Regions from separate parts of the Mesorhizobium sp. U510 genome, predicted to be linked through region 2. Evidence: predicted binding sites of a transcription regulator. Region 2 holds the regulator's gene; each other region holds the start of a gene.
What was found. Region 2 encodes LexA, which represses DNA repair genes until DNA is damaged. Its sites were predicted from a motif close to TGTTCNNNNTGTGTTCNG; they were not measured.
Positions count from the first base shown of each region.

Region 1: a site for LexA is predicted at 2,410-2,427, ahead of uvrA (excinuclease ABC subunit UvrA). Genes of this name have one in related genera too.
Region 3: a site for LexA is predicted at 2,215-2,232, ahead of ACLGL5_RS19630 (ATP-dependent helicase). Genes of this name have one in related genera too.

Region 1 is NZ_CP180532.1:4,693,992-4,698,809, forward strand. It holds gene ACLGL5_RS24560 (ArsR/SmtB family transcription factor) at 1-38, shown strand, start outside; gene ACLGL5_RS24565 (SRPBCC family protein) at 53-523, shown strand; gene ACLGL5_RS24570 (ATP-dependent Clp protease proteolytic subunit) at 546-1,151, shown strand; gene ACLGL5_RS24575 (hypothetical protein) at 1,620-1,874, shown strand; gene uvrA (excinuclease ABC subunit UvrA) at 2,577-4,818, shown strand, end outside.
Region 2 is NZ_CP180532.1:4,593,983-4,598,800, forward strand. It holds gene ACLGL5_RS24055 (ABC transporter substrate-binding protein) at 1-709, opposite strand, end outside; gene ACLGL5_RS24060 (GntR family transcriptional regulator) at 862-1,635, shown strand; gene lexA (transcriptional repressor LexA) at 2,013-2,750, shown strand; gene ACLGL5_RS24070 (ComEC/Rec2 family competence protein) at 2,744-4,818, opposite strand, start outside.
Region 3 is NZ_CP180532.1:3,758,715-3,763,532, forward strand. It holds gene ACLGL5_RS19610 (Zn-dependent hydrolase) at 1-14, shown strand, start outside; gene ACLGL5_RS19615 (M20 aminoacylase family protein) at 19-1,179, shown strand; gene ACLGL5_RS19620 (hypothetical protein) at 1,498-1,671, shown strand; gene ACLGL5_RS19625 (hypothetical protein) at 1,962-2,135, shown strand; gene ACLGL5_RS19630 (ATP-dependent helicase) at 2,247-4,340, shown strand; gene dapB (4-hydroxy-tetrahydrodipicolinate reductase) at 4,349-4,818, shown strand, end outside.

The DNA of each region.
Region 1 (4,818 bases), 100 kb from region 2:
AAAGGCTGAAGACGGTTTTGAAGGACATGGATCAATGACGAGCGTGGGATCAATGAACGCAGGAAACCAGAGCGAAGCGACCCCGGATGTGCTCGAGTTCGAATACGACCTTGCCGAACCGCCGGAAAAAGTATGGCGGGCGCTGACCGTGCCTGAACTGCTCGCCGCCTGGATGATGCCGAACGATATCAAGCCTGAGACCGGCAGTCGTTTTGCCTTCGCCGGGCCGGACACTGCCATCGAATGCGAAATCCTCGACGCCGAGCCGGAGCGCTTGCTGCGCTATTCCTGGCGTGAGCAGCCGGGCGACGCTGGGGATCCGTTCGACAGTGTCGTCACCTTCACGCTCGCCCGCACCGTTTCCGGCGGTACGCATCTGCGCATCGTCCATGACGGTTTTGCGGGGAAAGCGATGCCTGCCGTCGCTATGGCCGGCGCCGGCTGCCGGCTCTCGCTTGGATTGCAAGGGCGCGCAAAGCCTGTCGCCGCGAACATACCGAACACCCTGCTGCTCGCAGCCTGAACACGGAAATCGGAGACGAAAAATGAGTGGTCTTGCCAGTCTGGTGCCGATGGTGATCGAGCAATCGAGCCGCGGTGAACGCGCCTTCGACATTTTCTCGCGGCTGCTGCGCGAGCGCATCATCTTCATCAATGGCGAGATCAACGACGATGTCTCGGCGCTGGTTTGCGCGCAGCTTTTGTCATTGGAGTCAGATAATCCCGACAAGGAGATATCGCTCTACATCAACTCACCGGGCGGCGTGGTGACCAGCGGTTTCGCCATCTACGACACGATGCAGTACGTCAGTTGCCCGGTATCGACCGTGTGCATGGGGTTCGCCGCCTCGATGGGCTCGTTCCTGCTGATGGCGGGCACGCCGGGGCGCCGCATCGCGCTGCCGAACGCCACCGTTCTGCTGCATCAGCCGTTGGGTGGCTTCCAGGGCCAGGCTTCCGACATCCAGCGCCATGCCGAGCGGATCGGCAAGACCAAACAGCGCATGGCCGAACTCTACGCGCAGCATTGCGGCCGCAGCTATGAGGAGGTCGAACGCACGCTCGACCGCGACCATTTCATGACCGCTCGCGAGGCCCAGGCATGGGGCATTGTCGACCATGTCTTCGACACCCGCAAAAAGGCGGCATGAGGCTGGTTTTGGTCATCAATTAAATGCAGATGCACTAAATGCAGAAAATAGTTTTTATCACCTATCAATGAATTCGGCGCTATTGAATCCGTTGAATTATCAACAGAGGTATAAATGCCAAAGCCTAACGATCCAAACAAACGAGCATTACGCGCTATATTAGCTATAGCAGGAATATGCATGGCATTTTTCTTGCTAGTTAATGTTCCCGGAGGGTATGGATGTCTGGCGCGTGGCGGCGACGTGCGAATCGAAGGTATATCCATTCGCTGCTACATGGATTTTAGCAACTGGCAACCAGGCCAGCCAGCACGCCCTGTGTCAGACTAAGATAGAAATTTGAAGACCTTGAAGCCTGATCACCATATCGAAGGCTGACGGCGTCGCATCCATTTCGCCGCCGCTGGTCTGGTTTCGCAATGAGCGCGGCACTATAGTCATGCCATGCGCTACCGCCTGAACAGACTGATGACAGCCATTGCGATCACCGCCGCGACGTCCGGCGGGGCTTTTGCCGCGGACAATACCTCCCAGGCACAGAAAGGCGCCCTGCCCGGCGTGAACGGTGATTATCGCATCGCCAAGCCGGCTCCCCAGCCGGAACCCGACGATGCGTTCCCCAGCGACGGCAACGGCACGTTCAAGATCGGCGATACCGATGTCAGGATTTCCGGCACCATCACGGTCGATATGGCCACGGGCGGGTTTAAGCCCCCAAGGTGAGCAGCCCCTCCGCTGGGCCAGTTCAGCCATTTCCTCAAACGAACAGCCCCGCCGTGCCTTAGGCAAACGGACGGGGCTTTTCTGGATCTCAAATCCATATTTTGCCGGGAGTGTACTGCCGGCGTTTGATTTCGGATGCTACGCGGCGTCAGCCGCCGATCCGACTAGCAGTCTCTGATTTTTGGGGAATACGGCAAGTCACGGTTTGTCGGGTGGCGCAAACGCTAAACCCTGGCACTTATGCCTGCCGCGGCTCCAACGAGGCGTGGAGCCCTTGGGGACTATCCGGTGGCGTCATGCTCCGCTCCTGTGTCCGTTGCGACATTGTCGTAGCGAAGCGCAAATCGCAAATACCTGCGGCGTCTCGCAGGCCGCCTTGGGGCGGCGAGGCCATCGAAAGACGGCCGGCTTCGCTGACCTCAGGAGACTGCTCCCCTGAGCCGGCCACGTCAACCTTCAATAGCCGGTTACGGAAAATTGTGATCGCCGGGAGGTTACGTACAGGTCAGGTTTCTGCACAGCTTTGTCAGGAGCGTGTTCGGCCTTTGTTCTTTCTGCTTGCCCCTTCGCGTGAAAGGCGGTTAAACGACTTCTGTCGGGAATTGTGGCGTCTCTCGACGTGGCGGCAAAAACACCTACATAGGGGATGGCCGGGAAATCCCGCCAATCCCACGAATTCCAGATCTGAGGCGGCGACCGGCGATGGCCGACCATAAATTCCTTTCCATTCGCGGGGCGCGCGAACACAATCTGAAGAATGTCGATCTCGACCTGCCGCGTGACAGCCTGATCGTCATGACCGGCCTGTCGGGCTCCGGTAAGTCGTCGCTGGCCTTCGACACCATCTACGCCGAAGGCCAGCGTCGCTATGTCGAGAGCCTGTCGGCCTATGCCCGGCAATTCCTCGAAATGATGCAGAAGCCCGACGTCGACCAGATCGACGGCCTGTCGCCTGCCATCTCCATCGAGCAGAAGACCACGTCGAAGAACCCGCGTTCCACGGTCGGCACCGTCACCGAGATCTACGACTATATGCGCCTGCTGTTCGCGCGTGTCGGCGTACCTTATTCGCCGGCCACCGGCCTGCCGATCGAGAGCCAGACGGTCAGCCAGATGGTCGACCGCGTGCTGGCGCTGGAGGAAGGCACGCGCCTGTTCCTGCTGGCGCCGATCGTGCGCGGCCGCAAGGGCGAGTATCGCAAGGAACTGCTGGAGTTGCAGAAGAAGGGTTTTCAGCGTGTCAAGGTCGACGGCGTCTTCTATGAGATCGCGGATGTTCCGGCGCTCGATAAGAAATACAAGCACGACATCGACGTCGTCGTCGATCGCATAGTCGTGCGTGGCGATCTGGCCACGCGTCTTGCCGATTCCATCGAGACGGCGCTGAAGCTCGCCGAGGGGCTGGCGGTGGCCGAATTCGCCGACAGGCCGCTCGATTCCAGCCAGACCGGCGAGGATTCGGTCAACAAGTCGAAGAACGAGACGCATGAGCGCATCCTGTTCTCGGAAAAATTCGCCTGTCCGGTGTCCGGCTTCACCATTCCCGAGATCGAGCCGCGGCTGTTCTCGTTCAACAACCCGTTCGGCGCCTGCCCGACCTGCGACGGTCTCGGCAGCCAGCGCGCCATCGACCCCAACCTCGTCGTGCCCGACGAGAACGTGTCGCTGCGCGACGGCGCCGTCAGCCCATGGGCGAAATCGACCTCGCCCTACTACGTGCAGACGCTCGAAGCCTTGGGCAAGGCCTACAACTTCAAGCTCGGCGACAAGTTCAAGGATTTGAGCGCCGAGGCACAGGACGCGATCCTGCGCGGCACCGGCGAGCGCGAAGTCACCTTCCAGTATGATGACGGCCTGCGCTCCTACAAGACGACCAAGACCTTCGAAGGCGTTATCCCCAATCTCGAACGGCGCTGGAAGGAAACTGAATCCGCCTGGATGCGCGAGGAGATCGAGCGCTTCATGTCGGCGACGCCCTGCCCCGTCTGCAAAGGCTATCGGCTGAAGCCGGAAGCGCTGGCGGTGAAGATCGGCGGCAAGCACATCGGCGAAGTCACGGAACAGTCGATCCGCAATGCCGACAAATGGTTCACCGATCTGCCTGCGCAGCTCAACGATAAGCAGAACGAGATCGCGGTGCGCGTGCTGAAGGAAATCCGCGAGCGCCTGCGCTTTCTCAACGATGTCGGGCTCGACTATCTGACATTGTCGCGCAATTCGGGCACGCTGTCGGGCGGCGAGAGCCAGCGCATCCGCCTGGCGTCGCAGATCGGCTCGGGCCTGACCGGCGTGCTTTACGTGCTGGACGAGCCGTCGATCGGCCTGCATCAGCGCGACAACACGCGCCTCCTCGATACGCTCAAGCACCTTCGCGACATCGGCAACACCGTCATCGTCGTCGAACATGACGAGGATGCCATCCTGCATGCCGACTATGTCGTCGACATGGGGCCGGCCGCTGGCATCCATGGCGGCGAGATCATCGCCCAGGGCACGCCGCAGCAGGTGATGGCCAACCCCAATTCGATCACCGGCAAATATCTGTCGGGCGCGCTTGAAGTGGCCACCCCCGGGGTCCGGCGTGAGGCGAAAAAGAACCGGCGCCTGAAAATCGTCGGCGCGCGCGGCAACAATCTGAAGAATGTCACCGCCGAGATCCCGCTCGGCACCTTCACCGCTGTCACCGGCGTGTCGGGCGGCGGCAAGTCGACCTTTCTGATCGAGACGCTGTTCAAGGCGGCCTCGCGCCGCATCATGGGCTCGCGCGAGCATCCGGCCGAGCATGACCGCATCGAGGGTCTGGAATTCCTCGACAAGGTCATTGACATCGACCAGTCGCCGATCGGCCGCACGCCGCGCTCGAACCCCGCCACCTATACCGGCGCCTTCACGCCGATCCGCGACTGGTTCGCCGGCCTGCCCGAGGCCAAGGCGCGCGGCTACC
Region 2 (4,818 bases):
CGGAGACAGCGGCGATTGCCGGCTGGATCAGGTTCGAGGCCGGACCGTAGATCACGTCAGCCTTGCCGGCGAGCGAAGCGATGCGTTGCTGGATGTCATTGACGTTGTCGATGCCGACTTCCACGACCTCGAAACCGGCCGCCGGCGCCGCCGCCTTGATCTTTTCTATCAGGGCAACGTCATTGGCCTCGCCTGGATTGTAAGGCACCCCGAAGCGCTTGGCGTTCGGCAGCAGCTTCTTGGTGAAGGCCATCACCGCGGCGACATCCTGCAGATCGCTGGCGCCGGTCATGCCTTCGTCTCCGGCGTCCCACGACGGCACCAGCTTGGCCGCCACCGGATCGGTGACAGCGGCAAAGACGATCGGAATGCCGGAACCGGCGAGCGCCTTCTTGGCGATCTGCGATACCGGCGTGGTGATGGTGTAGATCAGCTTGGGCTGCTCCGCCTGCAGCTTGGCAATCATCTGCGGCACCAGCGATGCATCGAAGTTGGTATGGCTTTCGGTGTAGACGACGTCCTTGCCCTCGACAAAACCGTTGTCCGTCAATGCCTTCTTGAAGCCGGCTATGGCGGCATTGAGCTGCGGATGCTCGCCGAAATTAGCGATGCCGATGCGTATCTGATCGGCCGCGGCGCTGCCTGCGCTGACCATTAATGCGCCTGCCAGGGCCAATCCCGACAGCCAAGCGGACTTCGACTTCAACATCATTTCCTCCCAGATTTGATCAGCGCCGCCCACAGGACGGCAACTGCGGCGATCATGGTCAGTCGCCCGCCGTGTGTCAAACATTATATATAATTCTTGCCATACCTCCGCTTCATATATAATTTTCGCAAGCCGATGACGGACGGATGGCGATGCAGGATCAGAACAATTCCACGAAGACCGAGGCGGCCTATCAGCTGCTGCGGCGCGATATCCTGACCACCCGCCTCATGCCGGGCGCGCCGCTCAAGCTGAGCGCGCTGCGCGGCACATACGGCGTCGGCTGGACGCCGCTGCGTGAAGCCTTGTCCCGACTTGAAGCCGAGCGCCTGGTCACCGCCATCAGCAATCGCGGCTTTGCCGTCGCTCCCGTGTCGCGCGCCGAGCTCGAGGACTTGGCGCGCGCAAGGATGGTTGTCGAAATGCCGCTGTTCCTGGAATCGATCGCGAACGGCGGCAGGGAATGGGAGGACGCGGTCGTCACCGCTCATTACCGGCTCTCCCGGTGCAAGACCGCGGTCGAAGACCCTTCCGATGCGGCCGTCGACAAATGGGACGAGAGCCACGAGGCCTTCCATGCGGCTCTGCTGAGCGCGGCGACGTCGAACTGGCTATTGCGCTTCCGCTCGACGATCGCCGATCAACTGCGTCGGCATCATCGGTTTCTCGGCCTGGCGCCGACATTGCGGGCGGCGGCCGGCCTCAAGGACGGCTATGGCGAGGCTATGGACGCCCTGCGCGAGGCGATCGCCATCGAGCATCACACCGCAATCATGGAAGCGGCGCTCGATCGCAATGTCGAGCGGGCAAAGGCGCTGATGACCGCGCATATCGGCTACACGCTGCATGTCTATGTCCACAGCGAAGACAACGGCGCCAACACCTACACCGCGCGCGCCGGCAGCCTGAAAGCGGTTTCCGGATGACGTTGCCGCGGCGTCCATATCCACGCGGCCATGGCCGGCCTGAACCCGCGACCGTTGGCATTTTGATTTCGTTTCGTTCCGCCGGAAATGGATCGATACACCGTACAAATCCGCTCTGTGGACGCCTCTCAAATGCCTGATGCCAAACCGCATCCAGGGGTAGGCCACAGGCCATTAACCAAAATGATTTCAATGAACCTGCGGGGAGCGGAAGCGGTCTAGCGCGGCCCGCTGCCGGGGCCAAATAATTTCGGACGCGTTAACAAATTCATTAAACTTTAAACAGTTGCGGAACACAACTGGAACAGATAGTGTTTGTTCTGGGTTTGTTTTTCGATTCTGATTCACACCCGTCGTTCAATGCCTTGGGGGCCGCCATGCTGACACGCAAGCAACATGAACTGCTGATGTTCATTCATGAACGGCTCAAGGAAAGCGGCATTCCGCCTTCCTTCGACGAAATGAAGGAAGCGCTCGATCTTGCCTCCAAGTCAGGCATTCATCGCCTGATCACGGCACTGGAGGAACGCGGCTTCATTCGCCGGCTGCCCAACCGGGCGCGGGCGCTGGAAGTGCTGCGGCTGCCGGATTCGATCGCACCCGGCCTCAACGCGGCAAAGAAATTCTCGCCAAGCGTCATCCAGGGCAGCCTCGGCCAGGGTGGTCTTGGCCGCCAGATCAAGCCGGCGGCATCGCGCTTGCCCGCGGCCGGCAATAATGACGATGCGGTTTCCGCCGTGTCGATCCCGGTGATGGGTCGCATCGCCGCTGGTGTGCCGATCGATGCCATCCAGCATCAGACACATTCGATCTCGGTACCGCCGGACATGATCATGGGTGGCGAGCATTATGCACTTGAGGTCAAGGGCGACTCGATGATCGACGCCGGCATCTTCGACGGCGACACGGTCATCATCCGCAACGCCGACACGGCGAGCCCGGGCGAGATCGTCGTGGCGTTGGTCGACGAGGAGGAAGCAACCCTGAAACGGTTCCGCCGCAAGGGCGCCTCGATCGCCCTTGAAGCCGCCAACCCGGCCTACGAGACGCGCATTTTCGGGCCAGACAGGGTCAAGGTGCAAGGCAAGCTTGTCGGGTTGATCCGGCGCTACTGAGCAGGAACGGCAGGCTTTTCGGGTTTTTGATAGGGCGGCAGCCCCCTCGCCTCGCGCGAAAATTTTCGCTGCTCGTGCCAGGGCCGATATGGCCCGTCCACCGCGAAGCTGATGATTGGCGGACCTGTCGCCGATTGGCGGTCGAAGAAGACGGCGGCACTGCCCTTGCGGGCAAGTTGCCGTTTGGTGACGACAACAACCAGCGGATTGTGGCAGGAATCATAGCCGGTTGCGTCATTGACGACGATCAAATCGGCGAAGCCGCAAGCCTTCCAGGTGTCCTTGCGGTCTTCGACATGCGCGATGATCGCCCCTGACGGGTGCCGGGCAAGACAGACGCCATCCGTGCAATAAAACGGCGCTCCCGGCGGCAGATTGGCGGCATCGGCAATGTCGAATTGCCAGTCCGCCTTGTCGAACATCTCCGGCACGACGATGGTTTCGGACACCAGCGCGCGTTTCCAATTGTCGACGGTGAACTCGTTCGGGCGAGCCCGGCTGACCGCGAGTTCTCCACCGCCGATCGGCAGCGCCACCAAACGCGCATCTTCGGAAATCAGCACATCCGGGGCGCGCGTATCCGATACTGTCAGCAGGCCGGCAAGCGCGAATGGCACTGCCGCGAGCCGCAGCCAGGTCGTCGCCATCGTCGCGATGATCAGGGCGATGGTCACCAGCAGCACGGATTGCTGCGAAATCAGCCCGACCGCATCGACCGGGGAGCGCTCCGATATCCACGCCGATATGGCGATCATTGCGGTCAGGCCCTTGCCCATCACGTAAAGGAAGGGACCGTCGGCACCAAAGGGCATCGCAAGCGAACTGAGAACAGCGAAAGGCATGACAATCAGTGACACGATCGGCATGACGGCCAGATTGGCGAACAGGCTGAGCGGCGACACACGCTGGAAATGCCAGATGGCAAACAGCGCCGTGGCGCAGCCGGCGATGATGGATGTCATCGCCAACCCACCCGTCGCCAGCAGGAATTTTCGCGTGAGAAAACCCGGCAGGGATCGCTTTGGCGGTGGCGGTCTTGCCTTTCCCGCATGGTGATCCGCCCAGCCGGCATAAGCCCCGACCAGCGCCGCGGTCGCGGCGAACGACATCTGGAAGCTTGGGCCGACTACCTCATGCGGCGACACCACAATGACGGCGATCGCCGAGATCGCAAGATTGCGCATGGTCAGCGCCGCGCGATCGAACAGCACGGCAATCAGCATCACCGCCAGCATGATGAAGCTGCGTTCGGCCGCGACGACGACGCCGGAAATGACGAGATAGGCGGCGATCGAGAAAAGGGCCGCGGCGGCCGCATATTTCTTCACCGGCCGACGCGCGGAAAAGTCCGGAAACAGCGCGAAGGCGCCGCGCAGCAGCCCCATGATGGTACCGGCGACGAGCGCCATATGCAGTCCGGAAATGGAGATGATGTGATAGATGCCGGTGCGTCGCATCGCCTCGTTGATTTCATCGGGAATGCCGGCCCGCACGCCGACGATCAGCGCCGCCGCGATCTCACCCTCGGCACCGCCAACCGTGGCCCTGATGTGGTCGGCAATGGCTTCACGGGCATTTTCTATCCCCGAGAAAAGGCGGGCCGTGAGCGGCACCTCGTCGTCCGTGGCTGAGACAAGCTTTGGGTTGCCGAGAAAGAATCCGCTGCCGCCAATGCCGGCAAAATAGCTGTCGAAGGAGAAATCGTAACTGTCCGGCCGCACCGGACCGGTCGGCGGCAACAGTTTAGCATAGCCGGTGACCAGGGAGCCGGCAGTCATTTCCGCCGGGATATCTCGCGCCGAAAGCCTGACCCTTTCCGGCGCATAGCGCAGTTTCGGCCGGGCGGTCGACGTCACGTCGATGGTCAGCCGGATGCGGCCGGTCTCCATCCGGTCGAGCGAAACGACACGGCCGGTGACTTGCGCCGAGATTTCCGAACCCAGCATCTGGGTGCCCGCCCGCCATGTCTCGACCTTGGCGACAAGCAGGCCAAGCGCGCACAACAATGCCGCCGTGAAGCCCAGATGGGTTTTGGGCCAGGAGCGCGAAACAAATGCACAGACCGCCA
Region 3 (4,818 bases), 840 kb from region 2:
AACTCGAGGGCTGAAGACATGGCTAAACTCGATCCAGAAACGCTGAAGCGCGAGATGACCGCTTGGCGGCGCGACCTGCACGCGCACCCCGAATTCGGCTTCGAGGAGAAACGCACCGCGGCCTTCGTCGCGGCCAAGCTGCGGGAATTCGGCCTGGACGATGTCGCCGAGGGCGTCGGCGGCACCGGCGTCGTCGGCACGCTGAAGCGCGGCAGCGGCAACCGCGCCATTGCGTTGCGGGCCGACATGGATGCGCTGCGCATCGCGGAGCAATCAAGCGCGCCCTACCGCTCCGTCAATCCCGGTATCATGCACGCCTGCGGCCATGATGGCCACACCGCCATGCTGCTTGGCGCGGCAAAGCTGCTGGCGGGCGAGGGTGGTTTCGACGGCACCGTGCGCTTCATCTTCCAGCCGGCCGAGGAGTGGGGCAGGGGCGCGCTGGCCATGCTCGACGACGGCCTGATGCAGCGCTTCCCCTTCGACGAGATCTTTGGCCTGCACAACATGCCCGGCCTTCCCGTTGGGCACTTCGAGACCCGTGCCGGCCCGGTCATGTCGGCCGAGGATAATTTCGAGATCGTGCTCAAGGGGCTCGGCGGCCACGCGGCACGGCCGCATTCGGGCAACGAAACGCTGGTCGCCGCCTGCGCGCTGGTCACCAATCTGCAGACCATCGTTTCGCGCCGCCTGAGCCCGACCGACATAGCCGTGGTTTCTGTGACCGAACTGATCACCGACGGCACCCGCAATGCGCTGCCTGGTCTTGCCCGCATCCTCGGCGATGCGCGCAGTTTTCGCCCCGAAGTCAGCGCGGAGATCGAACGCCAGATGCTCATCATCGCCGAGGGCACCGCGGCCGCCTACAACGTTGCCGCCGAGGTCAATTACACCAGGGAATTCGTGCCCTTGCACAACGATACCGAACTGGTCGAGGCGGCCATCGCCGCCGCCAAAAATGTCTTCGAGCCCGGCAATATCGCGATTGCCCGCGAGCCCGTGACGGCGTCGGAGGATTTTGCCCGTTTCCTCGATCACGTGCCGGGCTGCTTCGTCTTCCTCGGCAATGGCGAGGCTTCGGCGCCGCTGCACAATTCCAGCTATGACTTCAATGATGAAGGGCTGGTGTTCGGAGCCAGTTTCCATGCCGCCATCGCCAGGCAACGGCTCGGATTTTGATCGGCTGCGGACCCTCGTCGGCACGCCTTTGCCGGTGGAAAACGCCTGGAAAAGGCCGAAATCCGCGATCCCGCATGACGCAGGGGCAAGACTCAGCTACCTTGTATGGTGCGGCGGACCTGATTTATCCGCTTGGCCGGCGCCTTCTCCTCCCAAGCGGCGCCGGCCTTCTTCCCGCGCCGATCTCCTTCTAAATTAGCATCCATTAAATTTAGAATATTCGCACTTGCAGGGCGTTAGCGTCTTTATGGCATGGAAGGTGCCGGTATTTGGGCTGTTGCGGGAAGACGGATGCGCGGGCGGAGCTGGATAAAGGCGTTGCGTCAGGACGAGGCGCGGCAGGTGCGTGCGCGCATCGCCGAACTGGAAAGAAACCTCACAGTGGCATCGCCGGCCCGAGGCCGTCAGTTGCAGCAGGACGCCGGCCACGAACTGCGCAATGCCAAGTTCCGCCTTGAGCTGCTTGAAGAATGCATCGCTGCAATGCATTGAGGTTTTGCGGTCCTCATTGCACCGGAACTATCTCAGTTGCTGACAGTCTCCGTGTCCATGACAGGATCGCTGGCGTGAGAGCTCTGTTCGGCACCAGGGGCCTTGGTCGGTGGCAATTTGTTGTCGCAGGCCGAGACAGCCAAAACCACCAGAATGAGGGCTAATCCTAGCTTCTTCATCGCTGTCGCCTCCACCCTTTCAACGACGCGCCATCGGTTTGGTTGCGAACTTCGCGTGATGGAACAAACCGTCATGTTTCCGGTTGACCCTCATCAGAGGAGAACCGCGGCATGATCCGTTTGCTTCTGGCAGGTACATTCGCCTTTCTCGCCTATCGCCTCGCGCGCAAGATGATCGATGACGTGCCCGGCGACGTCGATCCCCTGTTGCTGCCCGCGTCGAGAAGTGACCGCGATGCTTTGCGCCGCCAATCGGCGGCCATGGGTGTCGATCCCCGGCGGTAGGGCAATTCCAGGAAAGTGCACAGCGCTTTGCGTTGGGAATTGCATCAAAATCAAGGGTCCGTCGCGCCGCTTGCATGTTGCGAACAAAGCGGAAACGATGCTTGATGGGCGATGAACCTCGCCGCCCATGATTCGACATTTGTGGAACCGACTCCCCAGCCCGCCTATCTCGCGCGGCTGAACGACGCCCAGCGCCAGGCCGTCGAGCATGGCGACGGCAAGATCGCCGGGCCCTTGCTGGTCATTGCCGGCGCCGGCTCGGGCAAGACCAACACGCTAGCGCATCGCGTCGCCCATCTGATCGTCAGGGGTGCCGACCCGCGCCGTATCCTGCTGATGACCTTTTCGCGGCGCGCCGCGTCCGAAATGGCCAAGCGCGTCGAGCGCATCGCTGGCGAGGTGCTCGGCCGCGACGCCGCGGTCATCACCGATGCGCTGACCTGGGCAGGCACTTTTCACGGCATCGGCGCCCGGCTGTTGCGCGACTATGCGCTGGAGATCGGCCTCGACCCGGCCTTCACCATCCATGATCGCGAGGATTCCGCCGACCTGATGAACCTCGTGCGCCACGAACTTGGCTTCTCGAAAACGGAAGCGCGTTTTCCAACCAAGGGCACCTGCCTTGCCATCTATTCGCGCGCCGTCAACGCGCAGGCGCCGCTCGGCGAAGTGCTGGGGGCCGCCTTTCCCTGGTGCGCCGGTTGGACCGATCAGCTCAAGCAACTGTTCGCCGGCTATGTCGAGGCCAAGCAGGCGCAGAACGTGCTCGATTACGACGATCTGCTGCTCTACTGGGTGCAGATGGCGGCCGAGCCGGAAATAGCGGCGCATCTGGGCGGGCGTTTCGACCACGTTCTGGTCGACGAATACCAGGACACCAACCGGCTGCAGGCCTCGATCCTGATGGCGCTGAAACCCGACGGCGCCGGGCTGACGGTGGTCGGCGACGATGCGCAGTCGATCTATTCGTTCCGCGCCGCCGAGGTGCGCAACATCCTCGATTTTCCAAAACAGTTCGCGCAGGCCGCCGATGTGGTGATGCTGGAGCGCAATTACCGCTCGACAGAAACCATTCTGGCCGCCGCCAATGCGGTGATCGGCGAGGCCTCGGAGCGCTTCACCAAGAACCTTTGGTCGGAGCGCAAATCCACCGACAAGCCAAGGCTGGTGAGCGTCCGCGACGAGGTCGAGCAGGCCAACTTCGTCTGCGATACCATTCTGGCCGAACGAGAAGCTGGCACGGCGCTGAAATCGCAGGCAGTGCTGTTTCGCGCCTCGCATCACAGCGGGCCGCTGGAGATCGAGCTGACGCGGCGCAACATTCCCTTCGTCAAGTTCGGCGGCCTGAAATTCCTCGATGCCGCCCATGTCAAGGATGTGCTGGCGGTGCTGCGTTTTGCCGAAAACCCGCGCGACCGCGTCGCCGGCTTTCGCGTCCTGCAACTGATGCCGGGCATTGGCCCTTCGGCTGCCGCGCAGATTGTCGAGACGATGACATCGGCTCTGGACGAGGCGATGGGGCTGGCCGGCTGGCGGCCGCCGCAACGCGCTGCAGATGACTGGCCGGGTTTCGTCTCGCTCTATTCCGGCCTGCGGGCCGGCGCCAAATGGCCGGCCGATCTCGAACAGGTCAGGCTCTGGTACGAGCCACATCTGGAACGCATCCATGAGGATGCCGTCACACGTCGCGCCGACCTGTTGCAGCTCGAGCAGATCGGCTCTGGCTACGCCTCGCGCGAACGCTTCCTGACCGAACTCACGCTCGATCCGCCGGACGCGACCAGCGACCAGGCGGGGCCGCCGCATCGCGACGAGGACTATCTGATCCTGTCGACCATCCACTCGGCCAAGGGCCAGGAGTGGAAGAACGTCTTCGTGCTCAACACCGTCGATGGCTGCATTCCGGCTGATCTCGGCGTCGGCACCAAGGAGGATATCGAGGAGGAGCGCCGGCTGCTCTATGTGGCGATGACGCGGGCCAAGGATAGCCTCAACCTGGTCATGCCGCAGCGCTTCTTTCCCCATGGCCAGGCCGCGCGCGGCGACCGTCACCTCTACGCCTCACGCACCCGCTTCATCCCGGCCTCGATCCTCGCCGCGTTCCAGCAGATGTCCTGGCCGAGCGCACAGGCGGCGCAAAGCAGGGCGCCCCGGCCGGAGGTGCGCGTCGACATCGGCGCGCGCATGCGCGGCATGTGGAAATAGCCGAGATCATGGTGCAACCGCCGATCAGGGTCGCCATCGCCGGGGCGCTGGGCCGCATGGGGCGGCAGATGGCGGAGGCCGTGCAGGCCGATCCGCGGCTCGCGCTTGCTGCCCGCTTCCATCGCCCAAGCAGTGTCGGCGACGGGCTGGCGAGCCGCGACGAGGCGCTTGCCATGGCCGATGTGGTGATCGATTTCACCACGCCCGCCGCCTCCGCCGATCTGGCGAGGGTTTGCGCAAATTGGGGCGGACCGGCCCTGGTGATCGGTTCGACCGGTTTCGATGCGGGCGAACTGGCTGATATAGCCGATGCCGCGAAAACGATTCCCATCGTCCGCTCCGGCAGTTTTTCGCTTGGACTGAACATGCTGGTCGGACTGGTCGAGCGGGCGGCGAGAGCGCTCGCCCCCGAAGATTGGGACGCCGAGATTTTCGAGGCGCATCATCGCCACAAGATCGACGCGCCGTCAGGCACCGC